DNA from 4 places in the Lysinibacillus sp. FSL K6-0232 genome. Region 3 is predicted to be linked to each of the others. Evidence: riboswitches for the same ligand, from Rfam matches in the RefSeq annotation. Region 3 holds a riboswitch; each other region holds the start of a gene.
What was found. Region 3 has a riboswitch for S-adenosylmethionine ahead of MHB42_RS07605 (YezD family protein). Riboswitches for the same ligand answer to the same signal wherever they lie in the genome.
Positions count from the first base shown of each region.

Region 1 (6,145 bases), 1.5 Mb from region 3:
TATTATTTACGGAAAATATCGCAGCCTTACTCCCAGCAAATCACCCATTAGCAAAAAGAGAAAGCATTCAACTCGCGGAATTAAGAAACGATCTCTTTGTGTTATTCCCAGACGGCTATATTTTGCATAAAGTAGCAATGGATGCTTGCCGTGCCGCAGGCTTTTTGCCAAATATCATTTCAGAGGGAGAAGACTTAGATGCATTAAAAGGTTTAGTTGCAGCAGGTATCGGCGTTAGCCTCTTGCCCGAAAGTTCACTTTATGATTCAACTGCTCGCTTTACCGTAAAGGTTCCAATTAAAGCACCTACAATCCCTAGAACTGTCGGCATTATTTCACCTGTTAATCGGGAAATTGCCCCATCTGAAATCATTTTTTTAGACTTTGTCAAAAACTTCTTCTCTCGCCTATCACAATTCCAATAAAAAAGTCGCCAATAAAGGCGATTCAGATTGTAGACAAAAGGAATCGAGCGTGAACTTCTCGATTCCTTTTGTCATTTTTTCTTCTATAGTGTTTATTTTTAATATATACATGTTTATGGGAAAATTTCTTTGTGTAGCATCAATAAATAGAGGGTCTGCATGGAGGAGTTCATGATGCATCATTTTTTTTGTGATGAATAGAGATTTCCTACTAATGGTTAGATGAAAAATCAATAGCAGCCTTTAATTTTCATACTAAATGGTCTTGGGAAAAATCGTTAGCACTTCTACTTGTTCAAGTTCATGAATTTGATGCTTTGTCATCAGGGGTGATCACCTCAAAAATTTACTTTTTATCAACATATGCATAAGGCGTTCTTTATGTAGAAGTTGATTGGAACGAAGGGCGGCGACTCCCGCGGAAAGCGTCCGCCCGTAGTGGCAATCAGCGGCTTTCCTTGATTTCATTGTAAAAGAAAAATGACTGTAGGCAAACTCAAAATTCATTGAGTTTGTCTACAGTCTGAGTCGCCAATAAAGGCGATTTTTTTATTGATTACTCACTAAAGAAAAAGAGCACATAGGTTGAAAGCCTATGTACTCTAAAATCTACTATTATTTTACGGGTACTACTGCACCTTTCCATTCCTCTAAAATAAAGTCTTGGATTTCTTGGGATGTTAGCACCTCTAATAATTTTTTAATTTCTTCTTTTGTTTCATCGCCTGCACGTACTGCAATAATATTTACATATGGAGATTCTTTATCCTCAAGAGAAATAGCATCCTCAATTGGGTTTAAGCCATTATCAATGGCAAAGTTAGAGTTAATTAAAACCGCATCTCCTTCATCGTTTTCATACATTTGTACAAGCATTTCAGGAGCTGTATTTGCATCAAATTCAAAGTTTTTAGGATTTTCTTCAATATCCTTTAATTCTGCTGCTGTTTTATCAATGCCTTCTTTTAATTTAATTAAGCCTTTAGCCTCTAATAATGATAGCATACGACCATGGTCAGATACTGAGCTAGAAAGTAAAATTGTTGCACCTTCTGGAAGCTCTTCTAAAGATTTATATTTTTTAGAGTAAATACCGATTGGCTCAATATGAACACCACCAGCATTTACAAAATCATAGCCATTATCTTTAATTTGCAACTCAAGGTAAGGAATATGTTGGAAGTAGTTTGCATCCAGCTCTTTTGATTCTAAATCTTGGTTTGGCAGTACATAATCTGTATACGTTTCAACTTCAAGATCAATACCTTGCTCAGCTAAAATCGGTTTTGCTTTTTCTAAAATGACAGCGTGTGGTGTATTAGAAGCACCTACTTTTAATGTTACATTTTCTTTACTATCTGTTTCCCCATCAGATGCTGAATTGGCATCCTCCTTTTTATCAGCACCACAAGCTGCTAAAGCTAGTACAAGTATTGATAAAAATAATCCTGCTAATAACTTCTTCATGTATAACACTCCCTTTTATTTTGTATAAAGTATGTTAGCGGTAAAAAACCGGAATAACCTGTTAACGTTTATCAATTTTTTCGGTAATCAAATCACCAATCCATTGAATAATAAATACAACCACTAATATCAAAATAGTTGCCATTAATGTCACATCTGTACGATTACGTTGGAAGCCGTCTAAGAAAGCTAAGTTACCAAGACCCCCCGCACCGATAATTCCTGCCATTGCTGTATAACCAACAAGCGCCACAGCCGTTACAGTAATACCTGAGATTAATGCTGGTAACGATTCAGGAATTAGTACCTTCCAAATAATTGTCGATGTCTTTGCACCCATTGAGCGAGCAGCTTCTATTACACCTTTATCAATTTCACGTAAAGCTATTAAAACCATGCGGGCATAAAATGGTGCTGCGCCAATAATTAATGCAGGCAATGCGGCATTGGCGCCACGAATTGTACCAAGTAAAAACTTTGTAAATGGAATTAATAAAATAATTAACACAATAAATGGAATAGAGCGGAAAATATTCACAAGTGAACCTGTTAAAAAGTTCACAATCTTATTAGCCCATAGCTGATTAGGACTTGTTAAAAAGAGCACAATTCCAATCACTAACCCTAAAACAAATGTCACAACAGTAGAGATGGCTGTCATATATAGTGTTTCATATGTAGCCTCCCACATATTTTCCCAGTCTACGTTCGGAAATAGATTAGTTAGCATTTACAATCACCTCCGTTTGTACTTCGACTGTATTTAAGTAATCAAGTGCTGCTGCTACATTTGCCTCCGAGCCATCGATTTGTACAATTAATGTACCGTATGCTCCATTTTTTGTTTGCGAAATATTACCATGAACAATACTAACTTCCACATCAAATTGTTTAACTAGATGCGAAATAACAGGCTGCTCTGTTTTTTCACCTACAAAAATCAGTTTAACAAGTTGTCCAGTTGGATAATTGGCTTTGATTTGTGCTACTGTTTCCTGTGTTTCCTTTGTATCTGTAATTTGCGCTACAAATTTTTTCGTAATAGCTGCTTGCGGTGATTGGAAAACTTGTAATACCTCGCCACGCTCTACAATTTCGCCCGCTTCCATTACAGCCACACGATGACAAATTTTACGAATTACATGCATCTCATGGGTGATGAGCACAATGGTTAAACCTAGGCGTTCATTGATATCCACAAGCAAATCTAGAATTGCATCTGTCGTTTCAGGATCAAGCGCAGATGTTGCCTCATCACATAATAGCACCTCTGGATTATTGGCTAGTGCACGCGCTATGCCAACACGTTGCTTCTGTCCACCAGAAAGCTGTGATGGGTAAGCTTTATCACGCCCTTCCAATCCTACAAGTGCAATTAATTCTTTGACACGTGCCTCACGTTGCGCCTTTGGAACACCTGCAATCTCTAATGGAAAAGCAATATTTTCTGCAACGGTTCTAGACCATAGCAAATTAAAATGCTGGAAAATCATACTTACCTTTTGTCGAGCAGCTCGAAGCTTTTGCCCTTTAATGGATGAGAACTCTTGATCGTTCACTATAACCGTTCCTGATGTCGGTTTCTCTAGTCCATTTAATAAACGAATCATCGTACTTTTACCAGCACCACTATAGCCGATAATGCCAAAAATTTCACCTTTATCGATAGAGAGGTCTACGTTTTTGACTGCCGTTAATTCGCCATTTGCTGTTTTATATTTTTTTGTAATATTATGAAGCTGGATCATCGCCAATACTCCTCTTTTCTCATATAGAAAACCCCTTCACTCACAGACAAGCAGAAGGGGTTAGCGTATTTATACGTTTAACCGTTCTCTCATCTTTCAAAGAAGAATCTTTGAGTGATTTGGCACCTTTTCACACTGTGATGGTTGCCGGGCTTCATAGGGCACTTCCCTCCGCCACTCTTTATAAGAGTTCGATATATTTAATGTTTTCGTAATCTATGTGTTACTTTACCATGCCAGCAAAGTTCAGTCAATTGCTTTTTTTAATAATTCATATAAAAATGGTACGGATTGAAATGCATAGATCTTATTTGTCACTTTTCCGTCATCACAGACAAGCAAACAAGGAACACTTTCAATTTGATGCTCACTTGCAATATGCTCTAAAAAATTAATATTCGCTTTACCTAACTGCAGCTGTGGTAGTAATTGTTCAACAATTGTCATCATTTTCGATGCCACTGCACATGTTCCACACATTGGTGTATATAAATAAAATGCAGCTTGCTCTCCCGACTGTATAGCCGCTTCCCACTGCTCTGTTGACCATTCTTTCATTATTCACGCAACCTTACTTACAAAATATATTCATTATGGATGGAGAAATGTGCACGCAATAAAATCATCGCCAACACTTTTCTAGGTGTCGTTTCCACTTCCTTATAGGTTGGCATTGTACGCAAATGCTCAGCCTCTGGATAATGTCTGTCCATTAATGCACGTAGCTTATCACCTGAAGTATCTGCATCGAAAAATGTAAAAAGCTCGCAGCCCTCATACGGATCAAGCAATTCCTCTAATTGATGTACACCAATTGTGCCATTTGTACATAGTATTGTAACATTCTCATTTAAAATAGGCTCAATCTGAAGCTTATCTGAGCGTCCTTCTACTATCAAGCATTTTCCCTCGAACATTACGCCACCTCCAGTTTAGACATCCCCACTTATAAATTATTATATAATAAAAAACGCCGGTAGTTGCCGACGTTTTTTGATTATAGCTTGTCTTATTCTGCAATCATTTCTTCGTATTGCTCTGCTGTCATAAGTTTGTCAACTTCTGATGCATCAGCAGGCTCTACAACGATCATCCATGCTTTTTCATATGGTGATTCATTTACGAATTCTGGGCTATCTTCTAAATCTGCATTCACTTCAACAACAGTGCCTGAGATTGGCGCATATAATTCAGAAACTGTTTTTACTGATTCTACGCTACCGAATGGGTCATCTGTTTTGATTTCATCGCCAACTTGTGGAAGCTCAACAAATACGATATCTCCTAGCTCAGATTGTGCAAAGTGTGTAATACCAATACGTACTTTACCGTCTTCTACTTTTACCCATTCATGCTCTTCAGAATATCGTAAATCTTTAGGTGTGCTCATGCCAAAAACCCCTCCATAAATATGTAATCGATTCACTTTCAGTGTGCCATATTTCTCCTATAAAAACAAGGAGAAATGCGGTTATTTCCAAGCTTGTTCAAAATCTGATTCTTTAAACCCTAAAGTAACGTTTTTTCCATCTGTTACAATTGGACGTTTGATTAACATGCCATCAGAAGCAAGCAATTCAAGCTGCTCCTCCTCTGTCATCTCAGCAAGCTTATCCTTTAATCCTAGCTCGCGATATTTCATGCCAGATGTATTGAAAAACTTCTTTAAAGGCAGTCCACTCGCCTGCCAAAATGCCTTGATCTCATCTTTTGTTGGCGTTTGCTCTACAATATGCACCTCTTGATAGGAAATATCATGATCATTTAACCACTTTTGTGCCTTTTTACATGTTGTACATTTTGGATAATGAATAAATTGAATCGTCATTAAAATGCTCCTCTACTGTTTTTTTATAGTATACCATCATAACTAGTTGGCTGGGCAGCTATCCGTCACCTTTACCATTCTATCCATCTATTTAGAGCTTCTATCCACCTTACCACCCTTCGCCCATAAAAAAACCTAGCTCTCCAGAAGAAATAGGAGCTAGGTTTCGCATCATCATATCATTAAACAATATATTTTTCTGCTTCAATTAATTTCACAGAAGCTTCGCGTTTTTTGGCAATTAAGTTGTATGGATTATTGCGTGTTAGCTTGCGCAATGCTGATAATGTCATACGTGCTACATCGCCATCTGCTGAAGCAAGAATTGTATCTTTTGCTTCTTTTTCGATTTCTGCGAATGCCTCCTGACAGAAAATTTGCGTATATAGCAATTTTTGATGTGCTTTTTCAGCACCATCACGAGCAATTGCCTTTTCTGTACGTAACACTGCAGATTCCATCGCAAATAATTGGTTGGCGATATTCGCAATATTCACCAAAACCTCTTGCTCTTGATCAAGCTTTGCACCAAAGCGTTGCGCTGCTAAGCCTGCTGCTAATACAGCAATTTTCTTCGCATTTTTCACTAAATATTTTTCTTGTGCTAGTGGCTCTGTGCCGATATCTTCTGGCATTAACATTAACAGCTCCTGCTGTAAGTTTTGCGCCACTTGTAA
Region 1 covers NZ_JBBOYW010000001.1:3,106,358-3,112,502, forward strand. The annotation lists gene MHB42_RS15255 (LysR family transcriptional regulator) at 1-425, shown strand, start outside; gene MHB42_RS15260 (MetQ/NlpA family ABC transporter substrate-binding protein) at 1,041-1,892, opposite strand; gene MHB42_RS15265 (methionine ABC transporter permease) at 1,954-2,622, opposite strand; gene MHB42_RS15270 (methionine ABC transporter ATP-binding protein) at 2,612-3,640, opposite strand; SAM riboswitch class I at 3,727-3,830, opposite strand; gene MHB42_RS15275 (thioredoxin family protein) at 3,887-4,198, opposite strand; gene MHB42_RS15280 (hypothetical protein) at 4,216-4,557, opposite strand; gene gcvH (glycine cleavage system protein GcvH) at 4,650-5,030, opposite strand; gene MHB42_RS15290 (arsenate reductase family protein) at 5,112-5,468, opposite strand; gene MHB42_RS15295 (acyl-CoA dehydrogenase family protein) at 5,651-6,145, opposite strand, start outside.
Region 1: linked by a shared signal. The riboswitch ahead of MHB42_RS15270 (methionine ABC transporter ATP-binding protein) and the one ahead of MHB42_RS07605 (YezD family protein) in region 3 are both predicted to bind S-adenosylmethionine.

Region 2 (6,145 bases), 520 kb from region 3:
CCTTTAAAAAATCAAAGCCTACAAGTAAAAAGCTAAAAATTAAAAAAGAGCCTGTTCCAGGACCAAGAAATCCATCATAAAAGCCAATGCTAAATAATAAAGCCATAAATAGCAGTAAATGCGTGCGCGAAAGAGTTTTCACGGCTGCCACAGCGCCCCAATCCTTTTTAAAGATTGTGTAAACTGCCACCGCTGCCAGCATGACAAGCATTAATGGCTTTAAGAGTGCTGGGTTGATTAAATGCACGGTCCACGCGCCGAACAATGAGCCAATAAAGGCGAGCGGAAAATATTTAAGAACAGGGCGAATCTCAAGCTGCCCAGAACGATAAAAGGAAATAGTGGAGGTAAGTGAACCCATCGAGCCTGCAAGCTTATTTGTTGCAACAGCAGCGGCTGGATTTAGTCCAGCAAATAGTAAAGCGGGTAATGAAATTAAGCCACCGCCACCTACAACAGAATCAATAAAGGCTGCTAAAAAACCAAAGGCAATTAATAAAAGAAGAATATGTATATCTATATCGAAAAACATGCTGACACCCCACTAAATTAGTTACTACTAGAATAGTAACTAATTTGATGAATGCTGTAAACCCTTCATTTTTTCGTTTATAATAAAGGCAATGGAGGGATTTGATGGAGGAATTAATCGTCCAATTAAAGGAGCTAGGCTTTACCGAATATGAAGCAAAGGCTTATACAGCCCTTGTCCAGCATAGCCATGTAAATGCCTATCAGGTTAGTAAAAATTCAGGAATACCCCGTGCTAGAATTTATGATATTTTAACAAGCCTTGTTGACAAGGGGATTGTGCTTAAGGAGGAAACAGCCGAGCAAACGATATATGCTGCACTGCCTGTCGCAGTTTTTTTACAGCAAATGCAGCAGCGTTGGCAGGCTAATTTTACATCCATTGGTACAAAGTTAGCTAGGCTAGAAGCAAAAGAGCAGGAAGCGGAGCATAAAGTCGTTATGTTAAAGGGCAAGGAGGCGATTATCAACTATTGTCAATCGCTGCTCCAAAATGCTAAGCAGAAGGTGCTATTATCAATGTGGGAGGATATGTATGAGGCGTTAGATGAAGCGATTCAAGAGGCAGCACAGCGTGTGCCTATCCATGGCATTACCTTCTATGTGGAAAACCCGATTGCTACATTGGATCAGCATCGCATGACACGCTATACAAAAAAAACATCTACACCGCATTGGTTTATTATGTCAGTGGATGGACAGCAAATGATTTATGGGCATGTACCATCCAATCAGGAAATTGCCTTTATTACAACGGACCCTGTGCATATTTATTTGCTGGAGGATTATATTTGGCATGATGTGCTGGTCAATCGCTTAATCAAGCGCGATGACCAAGCATTGGAGGAATGGATTACTAAAGAGCGACAAGCCTTTTTCCTCAACTAAAGCTCTAGCATATAAGCCAAGAAAAAAAGTGAAATCCCTTATTGCAAGAGATTTCACCTTTTCTTAGTAAAATACTTTGTCTACATTGTATTTGGAGCGGAAGACATTGATGGCATATGTTTCGTAAATTTCACGTTCCATTGGGTCTTCTATTTCATATACTTCAATTTTAAAAATTTCATCACGATGATTTTTCATTGGCGATACATTGTCTTCAAAGTGCTTTTTAATACGTTGGCGAATTTTGCGAGCTTTCCCGACAAATAATAGCTCATTTTTTTCATTATAAAATAAGAAAATGCCGCCTTTTTCGCGTGTGATTTTATGGAAGTCAATAAATCCATGGTAAGGTGTAATCGGCACATCACCAGGCTTTACATCTTGCTCACGCTGACGAATGACTACATCTGGTTTTGGAAATTCAATTTTAATCAAGTTTTTCACGTTCCTCTCTATCCCTAAAGCTATATGATAACATAATTACGGTATGCTTACCATAAAATTTCATCTAGAAAAAGTGATATACACAGCCTAGTATGGGGCAATAAAATAGGGAACATACAAATGAATCACAAAATATTCTATGAATTATTGCTATTCCTACTAGTTCATGCTACAATTCGATATAGTTAAATAAATCTTATCAAGAGAAGCTGAGGGATTTGGCCCGATGACGCTTCAGCAACCTCTAACAATTTGTTAGAAAGGTGCTAATTCCAGCAAAGGTACTCCTTTGAGAGATAAGAGTGGACGTGAAAAAATCCTTCTCATTCTATCTCGTATGGAATGAGGGGGATTTTTTAATTTGAAGCAGGCTTTACTGAAAAGAGAGAGGGGAATGCAAGATGCCAATTAATATTCCGAAAAACTTACCAGCTGGAGAACATTTACGTGAGGAAAAAATCTTCGTGATGGAAGAGGACCGCGCACGAACACAGCAAATTCGTCCGTTAAGTATATTAATTTTAAATTTAATGCCTGAAAAGGAAAAAACAGAGCTACAATTATTACGTTTACTAGGGAATACGCCGCTACAGGTTAATATTACCTTTTTAAATACAGCTACACATAAATCGAAAAATGTGAGTAAATCACATTTACAGCTATTTTACACAACGTTCTCACAAATTCGCCATCGCCGTTATGATGGCATGATTATTACAGGAGCGCCAGTCGAGAAAATGGAATTTGAGGATGTAAACTATTGGCAAGAAATAAAGGACATTATGGATTGGTCCAAAACGAATGTTACATCTGTTCTTCATATTTGTTGGGGGGCACAGGCGGCACTCTATCATCATTATGGTATTGGGAAATTTGAGCTTCCTGCTAAATGCTCGGGGGTTTATTCCCATGTTATTACTGATTTAACGGTTGATTTAGTGCGTGGCTTTAGCGATTTATTTACAGCACCGCATTCACGCCATACTTCTGTATCCATTGACGAGGTACGCAATCATCCTGATTTACGCTTGTTATCCTATTCGGAGGAGGCAGGTGTCTTTATCGTCCAATCGAAGGATAATAAAAATATTATGATTACAGGTCATTTAGAGTACGATGCGACAACATTGGCGGATGAATATCATCGCGATATAGCGAAGGGGCTTGATACGGCAGTGCCTGTCAACTATTTCCCAAATGATGACCCAGCACAAGCACCGATTAATACATGGCGTGCTCATACGCATTTATTGTTTTCAAACTGGCTGAACTACTATGTTTACCAAGAAACACCGTACGAATGGGACTTTGTGGATGAAATTGAATTCCATATTTAAGCCATTTAAAAAGTCTAATTTCCACGCAGAAATTAGACTTCTTCTTTTTTTTGTAACTTCGACTTGCGTATGACAGCGACAATAAGCATTATAATAGGTAGTAAAATCATTACAATAAATGATAAAATGGGCCAAATTTCATTATTGTAGTTATTGGAATGAACAATACTTGGATGAAGAATTTGCGATAGACCAATGACTATCAGGCCCATTGGCAAAATGAGTGGTCGATGATCCTTAATGTTCAACACTTGCGCAAGCCCGACAACACTTGTATAGAAGTACATAAATGAGCGAATATAAAGGGAGATAATCCACATAACAGCTATCAATACCTCAATACGTTCTAAAAAATAACCAATGGATATTCTTTGGGCAAGTGCATAGCTAGGGAAGGTTCGAGCGGTTGTACTATCTGGCCCTAAGACAAGTATGGACAGTGTAACCATTGTTGTTAATACAATGCCACCAATTATTGTACCAATATAAAAGCCCTTCTGCACAGAATGTTGGACATTGACTGTCAGGGGATAGAGCATCAATAGCAGCACTGATGGAAAGGAAAAGATACTTAAAAAGCGCATAATACTATACAGCATGGATGTCTTCGACGCCTCCAGCACGGGCTGTATATTGTCCAATGTAATCTGTGGTGTAATACAAATCACGAAAAAAATAAAAATAAAGAGAAACAGTGGAAAGAGAATTTCTGCCGAACGTACAAATGTTTCAATACCTAAGTAAGCTGCATACATAATAATAATGCTAAACAGCAGGGCAAAAGCCATCATAGGTGTTTCGGGCATGATTTCCGTTTGCATAAAAATCCCAATAAAATATAATAATTCGCCTGCTGAAAGAATGGTCACGATGACAAAGCATAGCGCTGTCATTGTGCCAAAAAAGCGTCCTAAAATTTTCTTATTTGCCTCAACAAACGTTAGTGTAGGTGTTTGCTTGGCTAATGTCATAAATAATTTTACATTTAGTAAACTGATTATGACACCAATAATCGCAGCAATCCATGCATCCTGCTTGGCAGCATTAGCAATGCTACCAGGTATAATTAAAATAGCTGTCCCGATGGAGTAGAGTATGGTAATAATGGTAAATTGTCTTGTGCTAATGATTTCTTTTTCCATCTTATGATGCCTCCAACTATTTATTTGGTGAATGAAACAATATATTCTTTAAGGGGTGAAAGGATAAAAGTAATACCGTCGAATGGGCTAGGTATTTTGATTTTTAGGAAAATACCCATATTTAAAACAGTGCCAATGAGTAAAAGAAGGGAAAATACGATCATGGTGTTTAGTGCTTGCTGCTGCTTTAGCTTGGGTATCCATTGGCAGGCAATTATGATAGAAATTATTAAAACGACGCTTGCCAAAATCATCTATCCTGTCTCCTTTCACTTGTTGGTTATTGAATTTTGGATAGTGCCCGATCCTTGGGTTTGCACATCGACCTTTACATCAACCTGCAATGTTGGGAAAATAGTAGCCCAATCGGATTTGATTTTTTTCCATTGCTTTGCATCAGCTCGGTGTAGAACATTGCTAAATCCTACAATATCGACCTGATAGTATTGTTGAATAGTTGCTAATGCTTGCTCAATTTGTTGTTGAATATCTTGTGCGGTTATTTGATTAATGGTCTGAATGGTTGTATCTTCTGTAAGATTGATGGTACATTTCACCTCTGCCACATTTTGAATAATATGAATTTGCACAGCTATTTTAGGCTGTCCCCGCTCAAAAGATCCCTTTACCTTCGTGTCAGATTGTATAATTTCTGTTGATAATGATCCCTGTTCAGGGCAGGCAATGATTTCAGCCGTGCTATGAATGCTATCTTTTAAAAAGCCAATGCTTCGGCTTTCTTCCTCTGACAGCAAGCCTACAAATCGCCCCTCCTCTAAAACGGCTAAGCCTGCATAACGCAATAATACGGGTGTTTGGATTCGTTGTACATTTGTTTGGTCCATGCCTAGCTTCTTATCACCTTGAATTTCAATAGCTGCCAAAACAGTGCCCTTCTCTTTGTTATTCAGGGTATTGACTAATTCATCAATAGTAATTGTCATGATTGAGCCCCAGGCATGTTCAGAGGTTCGAAGAGAATTGACAATTTTATTAGCAGGTACTTTTTCAATGGGGGTCAGGACATTTAATACTTCCTTTGCTGTCGCCTCATAAGACATAATCACATTGAAATCATTGCGAAACTCATGATCGCGCGCAATAAAATCGAGCGGTTCCTGAATGCCCTCTTTGGCAAGGTCTTCTCCTAGCACAACGACTTGCAGGTGCGAAAAATAGGGCTTTCTTGCTGCAAGTGTTGTCATTTTTCGCAATGCCTCAAAGATGCTTTTTCCCTTTGTATGGTATGTAACGACAGGGGAGCGTTGCGCAGAAACTTGACGCACGGAAATTTCACTAGGGTCAACAATTTGCACGGTGATTTCATAGTCATCTCCGACCTTATCAATACCAAGTGCTATAGCAATCGCTAATTCATTTAATTCATGTTTACTCCAGCATCCACCTAATAGCAAGGTCAGGATGCATAGTAAGCCAATTTTTTTTATTTTTGTCATTACTTATTCCTTTCGTCCTTTACGAGTGATATAGGAACGTCCTCTAACGATGTTTTTTTGATTAATCAAGCGAGGTCGTGTCAGCAATCGACTGCGTGGGAACAATAGAAATGCATCTTTTTGATCCTTTGTGATAAACGGTGCAAATGGGCTTAAATAAGGCACGCCAAATGTACGAATGCTACATAAATGAAGAATGATCAGCATAATGCCAAACATAACACCGAATAAGCCAAACATGGCTGCCACAATCATTAAAGGGAAGCGTAGCACACGAATGGTATTCGATAAGCCATATGCTGGAAATAAAAAGCTACAAATGGCTGTTAAGGCTACAATAATCACC
Region 2 covers NZ_JBBOYW010000001.1:2,102,916-2,109,060, reverse strand. The annotation lists gene MHB42_RS10300 (TSUP family transporter) at 1-532, opposite strand, end outside; gene MHB42_RS10295 (TrmB family transcriptional regulator) at 637-1,419, shown strand; gene MHB42_RS10290 (nucleotide excision repair endonuclease) at 1,483-1,854, opposite strand; SAM riboswitch class I at 2,057-2,166, shown strand; gene metA (homoserine O-acetyltransferase MetA) at 2,265-3,200, shown strand; gene MHB42_RS10280 (GerAB/ArcD/ProY family transporter) at 3,233-4,342, opposite strand; gene MHB42_RS10275 (hypothetical protein) at 4,363-4,596, opposite strand; gene MHB42_RS10270 (Ger(x)C family spore germination protein) at 4,612-5,799, opposite strand; gene MHB42_RS10265 (spore germination protein) at 5,803-6,145, opposite strand, start outside.
Region 2: linked by a shared signal. The riboswitch ahead of metA (homoserine O-acetyltransferase MetA) and the one ahead of MHB42_RS07605 (YezD family protein) in region 3 are both predicted to bind S-adenosylmethionine.

Region 3 (6,145 bases):
GTTTATATTCCCTACACCAACTTTTATCAAGCCTATATAAGTATAGCGCCATTTGATCTCTGATAAAGCTTTCATTTTTACCCGTTAATGATATGTAGGCTAATTCGTTCTGTCTATATTTAGTTGGAAGCTGTTGAATAGCTTTATTTATTGTAGCAATCATCATTGTTCCCCTCTTTTGTCACCTTCAATCGTACATCTCCAGTCCATTCGCCATGCTCAAAGCTTCGCTCTATTATATCCCAGCCTGCTTGATGCAGCCTCACAACGGTTGAGGCTCGTGTACCATAGCCATCCATATGAATAAAAATAGAGGAAAGCTGTTGCTCTAATGCAAGCGGGATACCTGTTGCTGGTAAATCTTTCGTGGCTGCCTTTGTTGGATCTGTTAAAATCGCTAACAATGCTTCTTCCGCTGTTGTTGTTTGAAGCGTTTCAGCAAAAGCTGCCTTTAGACGCTCTACTTTAGGCCATGGCGTATTGAGGGTTGCATTCGATACACAATGAATACCCGGTGGAATAATTGTTTGCACATTATGTACATTATTATAATGCACAAGCTCCGTTCCATCATAGAGCAGTACGTTTAATCCTCCATATAAATAACGCTCCTGCTGTAGCTGACCAGCAAAATCCTGTGCGCTTACAGAGCTATTCATAAATGCAATAGGAACGGCTCCTCTCGATTTTTCACCGACAATTGGCAGCTGTGGATCGCGATAATTGGTGACTGCTGCAAACCGCCCATTATTACTCACAGCTAGCCATGTACCCATTTTCTCTAAATCTCGACCAGCCCAAATATGCGGCATATCCTGCCAATTATGCATGCGCTCAGTTGGTCTTGCATAAAATTCATCACGATTTGCCGCAATCAGTAAAGGATGCTGTGGATGCACCTGATAGCCAATGGCAATAATACACATAGCGCGCCCTCCTATTCTTTATATTGAACATAGTATAGAGCACACAAGAAACAAGTGCAATGCAAATGGTAGCGCTAACATTTTATGCTATAATAGAGGTAACAATACAAGAGGGAGGGATTTCGATGCAAAAGCAAATGAAGCCGATGACGGAGGTTGTTCTAAAGCATAAGGAACGGCAAAGCGTTCTCGAATTTGCAACAATGCTTGAAGCAATTGCTCAAAAGCTAAAGGAAAACGGTGAATTTACATTTGTGCAAGGCACAGAGCAAACTATTGTTAGCCCTACAGAACCACTTAAAATCGAATACTCCTATACAAAAAAGGGCGACAAGCATTCATTTGAAATTGAATTTGATTGGTACACAGGCACACAAGCACCAAAGAAAATGACGATTGAATAATTGAAAAACTACGGCAAGGGACATTCTACACTCCCCTTGCCGTAGCTTTTCTAGCGATTAATCCAATAAAAAGCACCTGGACAAACCAATGTTTCTTTTACGCGATACGGGTCTTTTAATTGCACACCAAATGGGCCTTGCTTTAAAGGTGTAAGGGTTATAGCTGTGGCAACTGCCTCATCATAAAAATCCAAGCGTATATTTGGTAGCTGTAAGGATACATATTGCTCGTGCTGTTCAGGCTTTGGCAATTGCAATGCCTTCTGCCAAAGCTCAACGGTTGCCTGTACATCCTTTACTGCAAACAGCACCGCCTCCATTGTAATGCTTTGCTGTGGATGAAGCGCACCACTTGCCTGCAATTGTGACAAGCGCTCCTTATCATCCTCCGCCCATTCAATGAAAAACGGAAAATCAATGGCATGGTCAGGCTTACCAAAATGCAGCAGCTTCCACTCTACAACAGAGCCGTCTGGTCTTGTACGACTACAAGCCTCAGGTCCATACACATCAAAGCCTAATGCACGCAAGCGTTGTCCCTCTGCCTCTATATTTGTTGTGCGCAAGGCAATTCGTGAAAACCCTTGGCGCTCCTCGTCCTGTTTAAACGTATAATGTAGCGTGTAGGGGTTTAATGCTGCCCGCTCAAATAAATCACGATCATATACCGCAATTTGCTCAATATAGCTTAAGCCAAAATAGCTTAATGTATTATAAGTCCCCCACATCGTATGCTGACCACCGTTTACTGTATGGATATTTCGTTTGTTGAAGAAAACCTTTATATTTTCTGGTGATTCCACTTGCTGAACCAAATGATCGAAATATAAAGTCATGGTCATTCCCCTTTCTTTCCCGATTACCTTTACCTATATGTCGGATTCGTTTAAAATTTATGCAAGACAATGATAGCTATTTAACTTCATTGACAATAATAACGAGGTGATTTGAATGACAGATCAAGTAACTGCTTTTAAATTAGCACTAGGTAATTACCCTACAGGCGTAACGGTTGTTACTACATGCCATGACACACAACCGATTGGCTTAACCGTTAACTCCTTTGCATCTGTTTCGATTGACCCGCTCCTTATTTTATGGTCACTCGATAAAAAATCTCAGCTCCATGCTTATTTTACAGCAGCGCCAACATTTGCGGTCAACATTTTAGCGAGTGATCAGGAGCATTTATGTACATTATTTGCCAGCAAAGTGCCAGATCGTTTTGCTCAGGCAAAGTGGTCTATGTCCTCCTTTGACCTACCGATTTTACATGATACAGCAGCCATTTTACAATGTAAAACATATCAACAGATTGATGCTGGCGACCATACTATTTTTATTGGGCAGGTGCTAGATATTACAAATTCACCAAAAGAGCCTTTACTGTATCATCGCCGTCATATTGGTGAGATTCCAAAAAGCTTTTATCGTTAAGCATTCCACAAAAAAAGGGCCACTTGTAAGCATAGGACATCCTTTATGCTTAGTTGTGGCCTTATGACATCGTTCGACTGAAATGATCATTATTTCTTCTGTGGAAATCTCTGTTTTTCGAGCCTATTAATTTGCACAATTACACCATCCTGAATCGTAATATGCACTTCACCATATTCAAGATTTTGAATAGCCTTCGCGATAGCCTCTAACTTCTTATCATCTACTTTTACCGACTGTGCCATATAATACACCCCTTCTTTTTCTTGATTCCGTTACAAAAGAGTTCAATTGATGGATAGCCCCTTTATCTCTTAGATACTATTGGCATCTATTCTATTAGTTGCCGAGGCTTCATTGGGCCAAGTCCCTCCGCCTCTCTTGATAAGAGCCCTGCTTACTTGGAAATAATTCTATAATTGTGCTATACAATTGTCAATATAAAATATTAGAAAACCTAGTCGAATACTTTGTAATGTGTTATTTATCTCGATTCCTTCTAGCATTGTATGCAGGCAATTACGCATTTAGCGCCACCTAACGATAAAAAAACTGTGCAGAAGTATCCCCTCTACACAGTTTCTTGTTGTAAGCATGCTATCAATGCTTGCGCTGTTTGTTCTTTGCCCATTACCTTAATTGGCTGCCCCTCTGCTGGTACAATCCAATGAGGCTCATCTCCGCCATATAATGATTGAGAGCTATTTGCCACCATAAATTGTGCCTGTGCTGTGTCCATACGCAATCTTGCACGCGCAAGTAAAAATGCCTCATCATCTGTTGCTTCCAGCTTAAAGCCTACTAATGTGACATTTGGTTGCCAGCCCTTTATTTGCCCTAATATTTTTGGTGCTTTTTTAAAATGAATAATAGGTGGCTCATCGGAAGGCATTTTCCCTGCCTCCTCCATTAAGTTGCCTGATTGGTCATATACTTTATCAATGACCCAATCAGAGCCAGCCGCTGCCATAATGACAATATCCACCTGCTGCTTCTGCACAGCATATCGAATTTTATCGCCTAAGTCCTCAATGCCCTCAAATTTAATCGTTTGCATTTTGCTATGATTAACTGGTAGCTGTGCAAAATAGCCATGCATATAGATAACATGCGCACCAGCTGCAAGTGCTGCCTCTGCCAAATAACAGCCCATTGTTCCCTTCGATAAATTTGTGTGCCCCCGTACACGATCCCATTTTTCAAGCGTTCCCCCACTTGTAATGAGTACGGTTTTCCCTTGTAATGTCCCCATACACTCACCTATTTTCTACAATATCTAACAACCTTTATTCTAGCGTAATGCAAGGATATGCTTCAAGAGCTACAGCACGCTGTTTTGCTCCTTTAACCAAGCACTTAAAATTTCCGCAAATTTCTTCGTTACAGGAGAGGCATGGTGTTTCATCGCAATACCAATTGTCCGATAGCCACCCTGCTTTAACGGTATAGCCTTTAACGTTGGCGGTAAATTATGAATAACAAGCTGCGGTAAAATACTAATCCCAAGATGGTGAGAAATCATGGAGAGAATCCCAACCTCCTCTGATAGCTCAAAGCGAATATTTGGTTTTACCTGATAATGCTCTAACAAAACCTTTACATCATTTGTTCCCTTATAGGAGGTCATAATAAAGGGCATATCTTCCAAATCCGCAATATCAATCTCTGTTTTATCATAAAGAGGGCTTTTATCCGAAACAATGCACAGCAAAGGGTCCTGCTGCAATTCGGTAAATTGATATTGCGTTGATTTTTGCCCATTTAAAAATCCCGCTTCAATTTCACCACTTAGTAGCCATTGCTCGATTTCATAATAATCGCCCTCACGCAATTCCACCTGTATCCCCGGAAACTGATTATCCATAATACGAATAATTTCTGGCATCCAATTCGATGAGATACTTGAAATCACGCCAAGTCGTACCTTGCCTCGTGTCACGCCAAGAATATGCGCAGCCTCCTGCTGCAATAGCTCCTGCGCATCCAAAACCTGACGCATCGCCCTTAGCATGGTCTGCCCCTCACTTGTTAAGGTTACACCCGCACGACTGCGATGAATCAATGCAAAGCCAAATTCTTTTTCCAAGCTTGATACCGCATGGCTTACAGCAGATTGTGTTAAGCCAAGCGCATCTGCTGCTTTTGTAAAGCTTGCTACCTCTGCCACCTTTGATAAAATCTCATATTTGACTAAGCTCATGAATTACCTCTTTACTTACATGAAAATTTTTAATCCTATTCATTATAAACATTCGTTTTACTAATCACAAGACAAGATATATAGTAATTTCTAGTAGAAAAACTGTTTTAGTACACAGATTGTAGGTGAACATTATGAGTATCCAAGGAAAAGCAAATATATTGATGGTCATTGTGACAATGTTTTGGGGGTTATCCTATACCTTTATGGTCATGGGGCTTGAAACATTGGCGGTTTATAATGTAGTGGCATTGCGTTGCATCATCGCATTTTTAATCGCAGGTTTTATTTTTTATAAACGAATGCTTAAAGTAAATGGGCAAACATTAAAATATGCGGCTATTCAAGGGTTGTTATTATTCATTGTGTTCGCACTTAGCTTATTTGGCTTACAATCTACTTCCGTATCAAATGCAGGCTTTATTTTAAGCCTTACCGTTGTGCTAGTGCCGATTTTCAGCAGCTTTATTGATAAAAAATTACCTTCAAGAGCTGTGAGCTTTGCCGTAATCTGTACAATGATTGGGATTACGGTGCTAACAGCGAATGGTTCATTTGCTTTCCAAAAGGGAGATATATTAGTCGCAATTGCGGCAATATGCTATTCCCTTTATTTACTATTAAATAGCTCCTTTACGCGCAATGTTGAATCTATTTCTTACGGAATTTATCAGCTCGGCTTTGCAGGGCTCTATGCACTCATTTTAACATGTTTATTTGAAACACCAGCATTGCCCCATTCTCCAACAGCTTGGCTGGCAATTCTAGGGCTTGGCATTATCTGTAGTGCTTTTTGCTTTGTTGGTCAAACTGTTGCACAACAATATACATCTGCTACACATACAGGTCTTATTTTTTCCTTAGAGCCTATTTTTGCAGCTATGTTTGCGATGATGTTTATTGGCGAAGGGCTAACAATGAAATTAGTGATTGGTGGTAGCTTTATTCTGCTTGGTAATATAGTGGCACAATTAGAGCATTTCCATCTATTGCGCTTTATTAAAAAAGATGCACATGAAAAAGTGATGCCATAAGAAAAGGAAGCTAAGTTTGGTAACTTTAGCTTCCTTATTTTTCTTAAAACAATCATCAGCTATTTTACAAGAATATAGCGAAGACTTTCAGGTTTATTGGTAATATCCATGTTGTTGCTATGTAATATGGCTGATATGCATTCC
Region 3 covers NZ_JBBOYW010000001.1:1,583,828-1,589,972, reverse strand. The annotation lists gene MHB42_RS07630 (hypothetical protein) at 1-166, opposite strand, end outside; gene MHB42_RS07625 (NRDE family protein) at 144-926, opposite strand; gene MHB42_RS07620 (amphi-Trp domain-containing protein) at 1,052-1,330, shown strand; gene MHB42_RS07615 (VOC family protein) at 1,381-2,166, opposite strand; gene MHB42_RS07610 (flavin reductase family protein) at 2,282-2,767, shown strand; gene MHB42_RS07605 (YezD family protein) at 2,857-3,012, opposite strand; SAM riboswitch class I at 3,072-3,158, opposite strand; gene MHB42_RS07600 (phosphopantothenoylcysteine decarboxylase domain-containing protein) at 3,339-4,019, opposite strand; gene MHB42_RS07595 (LysR family transcriptional regulator) at 4,089-4,967, opposite strand; gene MHB42_RS07590 (DMT family transporter) at 5,102-6,001, shown strand.

Region 4 (6,145 bases), 2.0 Mb from region 3:
ATATGCTTAATATTATCCATTCATTGCGTGATATCGAAGAAAATATAGAGCATTTAGCTGGTATGTCAAAGGAAATGGAATCGATTATGAGCGTAGTGACGAATATTGCGAATCAAACGAATCTATTAGCTTTGAATGCTGCCATTGAAGCTGCCCGTGCTGGAGAAGCGGGTAAAGGCTTTAGTGTAGTAGCTGATGAGGTGCGGAAATTATCTATTCAAACAAAAGAATCTGTGACAGCTGTTGCATTATTACTGCAAAAAACAAGTGAGCGGATGGAGAAGCTAGAGGACTCACTAACAAATATTCAAGATGAGGTTGCGTCTGGTGAGGAAAATATGTCACAGACGGAAGGTCAATTTACGAATATACTAGGAGCAATGACAGAGGCAAAGGATCAAAATAATTGTATGGCAGACAAAATACAAGTTATTGTAGAAATATTAAATGAGCTAAGTACTTCTTTTAGTGAGGTAGCAAATTCAGCAGAAAAGTTAGCAAGCTTTGCACAAAACTTAAATGACTAAACAAAGGTAGCGATCCCCTATATATGTATGAGAAGTACACGAACGGAGAGTGAAGCTACATACTTAAAGGGCGATCAAAAAATTTTCTAAATGAAATATTAATGGCTAATAAAGTGAAACTAACAATCAGTGGTGCTTGCACACACTCACTGATTGTTAGTTTTCTTAATTGAGTTTTTACAGGCTATACCTGATGCTACACTTTCGCACAGAAAATCGTTTTGTGCTGCTGCTGCGTTGCACTGCGCTTTCACAACAGAAAGAGGTATGTTTCAAAATCATTTGAAACATACCTCTTTTGCTAATTTTGTAAAGGGTTGAGCTTAATTTTGATGCAAAAAGGTTTATACTGTAGAGAGGAAGAACTAAAAATAGGGGCGGTTAATGATGAAAACAGTTGTTGTATTAGGCGGCGGTATTACAGGATTATGTACAATGCATTATTTGCAACGTCAGGTGAAGGAGAAACAGTTAGATGTTCGACTAGTGCTTGTTGAGAAAAATACATATTTAGGTGGTAAATTACACTCAGCGTATGAGCAAGGCTTTATTATGGAAACAGGTGCTGATTCCATTGTAGCCCGTCATAAAGGGGTAATGGAGCTTGTGCAGGAGCTTGATTTTGAAGAGCAATTAGTTTACAACGAAACAGGCATTTCCTATATTTATACAAACAATGAGCTTCATGCTATTCCAGCAGATTCTACATTTGGTATACCAATGAGTATCGAATCCCTTGAGCAAAGTACATTAATTTCAGAACAAGGTAAACAAGAGGCATTAAAGGACTTAGCATTACCAAATAGGGGCTTTACAAAGGAAAGCTCCATTGGAGAGTTTTTAACGTATTATTTAGGAGAGGAGCTTGTGCAAAACCAAATTGCGCCTGTGCTTGCTGGTGTTTATTCTGGCGATCTATACCAGCTTTCAATTGCCTCTACTTTGCCATACCTAATTGATTATAAAGATAATTATGGCAGTATTATTAAAGGCTTTGATGCAAATCGTGAGCAATTTATGCAAGCAGCTAACAAAAAATTTATATCGTTCCAAAATGGCTTGTCCTCCTTTATTAACCAGTTAGAGCAAACGTTAACGGATGTAGAAATTATAAAAGGCGTGGAAACGATAAGTATTCAAAAAAAGGAAAGTGACTATCTAATTTCCCTAGCGAATAATGCAAGCATTGTAGCGGACTATGCTGTTTTAGCGCTGCCAAATGAAGCCGTACAAAGTATCTTACAGGATAAAGCTTTAGATTACTATTTTGATCAATTTACAACTGCGTCAGCCATTACGATTTATTTAGGCTTTAATATACCAGATGCTCGATTGCCAGCAGATGGAACAGGCTATATTGTGTCACATAATTCGGATGTTGTATGTAATGCAGCGACTTGGACAAGCCGTAAATGGAAGCATACATCGAAGGATAGTAGATTACTTGTACGACTTTTTTATAAAAGCATTAATCCAGCGTATGAACAGCTACGTTTAATGACAGATAAGGAATTGGCAGCCATTGCTTTGGAGGATATTCGCAAAAGCTTGGGGATTGAGGAGCAGCCTACTGTTGTCAATGTAACAAAATGGATCGATCAAATGCCTAAATATGATTTAGCACATCGTGAGGCATTGCAAGGGCTGCAACAGGAGCTAGATAAAAATTATCCGAATTTAGCGATTGCAGGCTGCTCTTATTTTGGTGTAGGCATTGGTGCCTGTATTCAAAATGGGAAAAAGATTGGCGAGGAGCTTGCAGAGAAATTAGTTAAATTCTAAGACTTTAAGCGAAAAATTACTTTGTTCTGTGAAATAGTCTTGACTCAATCGCCTGTAAACGATATGATTCTTTTAATTATTTAAAAAATTCATACTTAATTCTTATCAAGAGAAGCTGAGGGACTGGCCCAATGAAGCTTCAGCAACCAACATTATGTCAGGTGCTAAATCCAGAAGACTCTTGTAGTCGAAGATGAGAAGGAACAACATTGACAAATCGTTAAAGCCTTCTTTTTATGAAAGAGGGCTTTTTCTTTTGAGATGATCGAAAACTTCCAATTATGTTGAAGCATAGTTGATAATGATAGAGTTAAGAAGGAAGAGAGGCAATTTTATGGGATTACTTGAAAGATTAAAAACACATGTATTGACGGCAGATGGTGCAATAGGGACGGTACTCTATGGCTACGGCTTAGAATATTGCCATGAGGAAATGAATATACAGAAGCCTGAATTAATTGAAAAGATTCATAGAGAATATATTGCAGCGGGTGCTGATGTGATTCAAACAAATACGTATGGAGCAAATGCTATTAAATTAGTTCGTTATGGATTAGAGTCACGTGTTCAGCAATTTAATGAAGCGGCCATCACAATTGCAAAACGAGCAGCGGCGGATGGCGGTCAATTTGTGCTAGGAACAATTGGTGGTATTCGTGGCATTCGTAAAAGTGATGCAACATTAGAGGAAATACTAGCAGCTGTCGAAGAGCAGGCAACAGTGTTACTGGCAGGGAATCCAGATGGTCTTTTACTTGAAACGTATTATGATTTTGAAGAGTTAACAGCGACATTAACAATGCTACGAGCAAAAACAGCTTTACCGATTATTGCACAAGTGTCAATGCATGAGCCAGGTGTGCTGCAAAATGGGCTTTCTTTAAATGAGGCATTGCATGATCTAGAGGCATTGGGTGCAGATGTGGTTGGTGTAAACTGCCGTTTAGGTCCGCATCATACAATTCAAGCATTTGAAGGCGTTGAGCTTCCTAAAAAGGCATTTATGTCAGCTTACCCAAATGCTTCGCTTCTTGATTTAGAGGATGGGCGTGTTGTTTATGAATCAGAGGCTGATTATTTTGGTCGAGCAGCTGTAGCGTTGCGTGATCAAGGCGTGCGTTTAATTGGAGGGTGCTGTGGTACAACGCCAAAACATATTGCAGCAGCTAAGAAATACTTAGAGGAGCTATCACCAGTTAGTGAAAAGCATGCAAAGCCAGTGAAAATTGAGGTTGTTCGTGAAGCAGAACCAGCTAAGCATGAATCTCTTTATGAAAAGGTCAAGCGTGAACGTTCTGTAATTGTAGAGCTAGATACACCAAGGCATTTAGAGATTGATGGCTTTATTGAGGGAGCGCAGCAATTATATAATGCTGGTGCTGATGTTGTGATGATGGCAGACAACTCACTAGCCTCTCCACGCATTAGTAATATTGCGATGGGTGCATTATTAAAGGAAACATATGGTGTACGTCCCCTTACACATATTACATGTCGAGACCGTAATTTAATTGGTCTTCAGTCACATTTAATGGGGCTTAATGCTTTAGGTATTCATGATGTGCTAGCTGTGACAGGTGACCCTACAAAAGTAGGCGATTTCCCAGGAGCAACAAGTGTTTATGATGTATCTTCAATGGAATTAATCCAATTAATTAAGCAGTTAAATGAAGGTGTTTCGTTCTCAGGCAAGCCCCTTCGTAAAAAAGCGAGCTTTTCAGTTGCTGCTGCCTTTAACCCAAATGTGCGCGTATTAGATCGTGCAGTAGCTCGTTTAGAGAAAAAAATCGAGCACGGTGCTGACTACTTTATTTCACAGCCTGTTTATACAAAAGAAAAAATTGTGGAAATTTATGAGGCAACAAAGCATTTACAAGCACCTATTTATCTTGGAATTATGCCAGTCACAAGCTATAAAAGCGCAGAGTTTTTACATCATGAGGTTCCCGGTATAAAATTATCAGAGGATGCTCTAGCAAGAATGAAAGCTTGTGGTGATGATAAGGAACGTGCAACACAGGAGGGTATTGCCATTGCTAAGGAATTAGTGGAAGTGGCTGCACAATACTTCAATGGAATTTACCTAATTACACCGTTTTTACGCTATGATGTCACACTAGAGTTAATGAAATATATCAAACAATTGGACGAACAGAAAAAAGGAGTAAGCATAGATGGTTAAGCACTTGATTGAAGAGCAACTAGAGAAACGTATTTTAATCCTTGATGGCGCAATGGGTACAATGTTGCAAAATGAAAACTTATCAGCTGAGGATTTTGGTGGTGAGGAGCTCGATGGCTGTAATGAAAATCTTGTGCTCACTAGACCAGATATTATTGAGAAAGTTCACTGCAAATATTTGGAGGCAGGCGCAGATATTATTTGTACCAATACATTTGGTGGAACGCCGATTGTGTTAAATGAGTATAATCTTGGTGCAAAAGCAGAGGAAATTAATAAGCGTGCAGTAGAAATTGCTCGCCAAGCAGTGGATAGCTTTTCCACATCTGATTGGCCACGCTTTGTTGCGGGAGCTATGGGACCAACAACAAAAACATTATCCGTAACAGGTGGTATTACATTTGATGAGCTAGAGGAAAATTTTTATGTGCAGGCAAAGGCATTAATTGAGGCAGGCGCAGATGTATTGTTGCTTGAAACAAGTCAGGATATGTTAAATGTCAAGGCAGGTACACTAGGTGTAGCGCGTGCTTTTGAGGCAACTGGAAAAGAACTACCTGTGATGATTTCAGGAACAATTGAGCCAATGGGCACAACGCTTGCAGGGCAAACTATTGATGCCTTTTATATTTCCATTGAGCATATTCAACCATTATCAGTGGGCTTAAACTGTGCAACAGGGCCAGAGTTTATGACGGATCATATTCGTTCATTAGCAGAGCTGTCAACAGGCTATATTAGCTGTTATCCAAATGCAGGCTTACCTGATGAGGAAGGCTGTTATCATGAGTCGCCAGAATCGTTATCGCAAAAGCTAAAGGGCTTTGCAGAAAAAGGCTGGCTGAATATTGTAGGAGGGTGCTGTGGTACAACGCCAGCCCATATTGCAGCTATTCGTGAAGTGTTAAAGGATGCAAAACCACGCCAATTACCTGAAGCAACACATGGTCATGCTGTTTCAGGAATCGAGCCATTATTATATGACGATTCAATGCGTCCATTATTTATTGGTGAACGAACAAATGTCATTGGCTCCCGTAAGTTTAAAAATTTAATTATTGATGGGAAATTTGAGGAAGCAGCAGAAATTGCACGTGCACAAGTGAAAAATGGCGCACATGTTATTGATATTTGCTTAGCGAACCCTGACCGTGATGAGTTAGCAGATATGCGTGGCTTTATGCAAGAGGTTGTCAAAAAGGTGAAGGTTCCTCTTGTGATTGACTCAACTGATGAAAAAGTCATTGAGGAAGCACTGAAGTTTTCACAAGGTAAAGCTATTATTAACTCCATTAACTTAGAGGATGGGGAAGAACGCTTTGATGCTGTTATGCCACTTGTGAAGAAATATGGTGCTGCTGTTGTTGTCGGTACAATTGATGAGCAGGGGATGGCAGTTGATCGTCATCGCAAGCTGGAAATTGCTGAACGTTCCTACAAGTTGTTAACCGAAAAATGGGGACTTGCACCAGAGGATATTATTTTTGATCCGTTAATGTTCCCAGTAGGTACGGGTGATGAGCAATATATTGGCTCTGCACTGGAAACAGTTGAAGGGATTCGTCTAATTAAAGAAAAAATGCCACGAGCGTTAACGGTGCTTGGTGTAAGTAATATTTCATTTGGCTTACCACCTGTTGGACGTGAAGTGTTA
Region 4 covers NZ_JBBOYW010000001.1:3,621,517-3,627,661, reverse strand. The annotation lists gene MHB42_RS17795 (globin-coupled sensor protein) at 1-527, shown strand, start outside; gene hemG (protoporphyrinogen oxidase) at 915-2,309, shown strand; SAM riboswitch class I at 2,409-2,509, shown strand; gene MHB42_RS17785 (bifunctional homocysteine S-methyltransferase/methylenetetrahydrofolate reductase) at 2,644-4,491, shown strand; gene metH (methionine synthase) at 4,484-6,145, shown strand, end outside.
Region 4: linked by a shared signal. The riboswitch ahead of MHB42_RS17785 (bifunctional homocysteine S-methyltransferase/methylenetetrahydrofolate reductase) and the one ahead of MHB42_RS07605 (YezD family protein) in region 3 are both predicted to bind S-adenosylmethionine.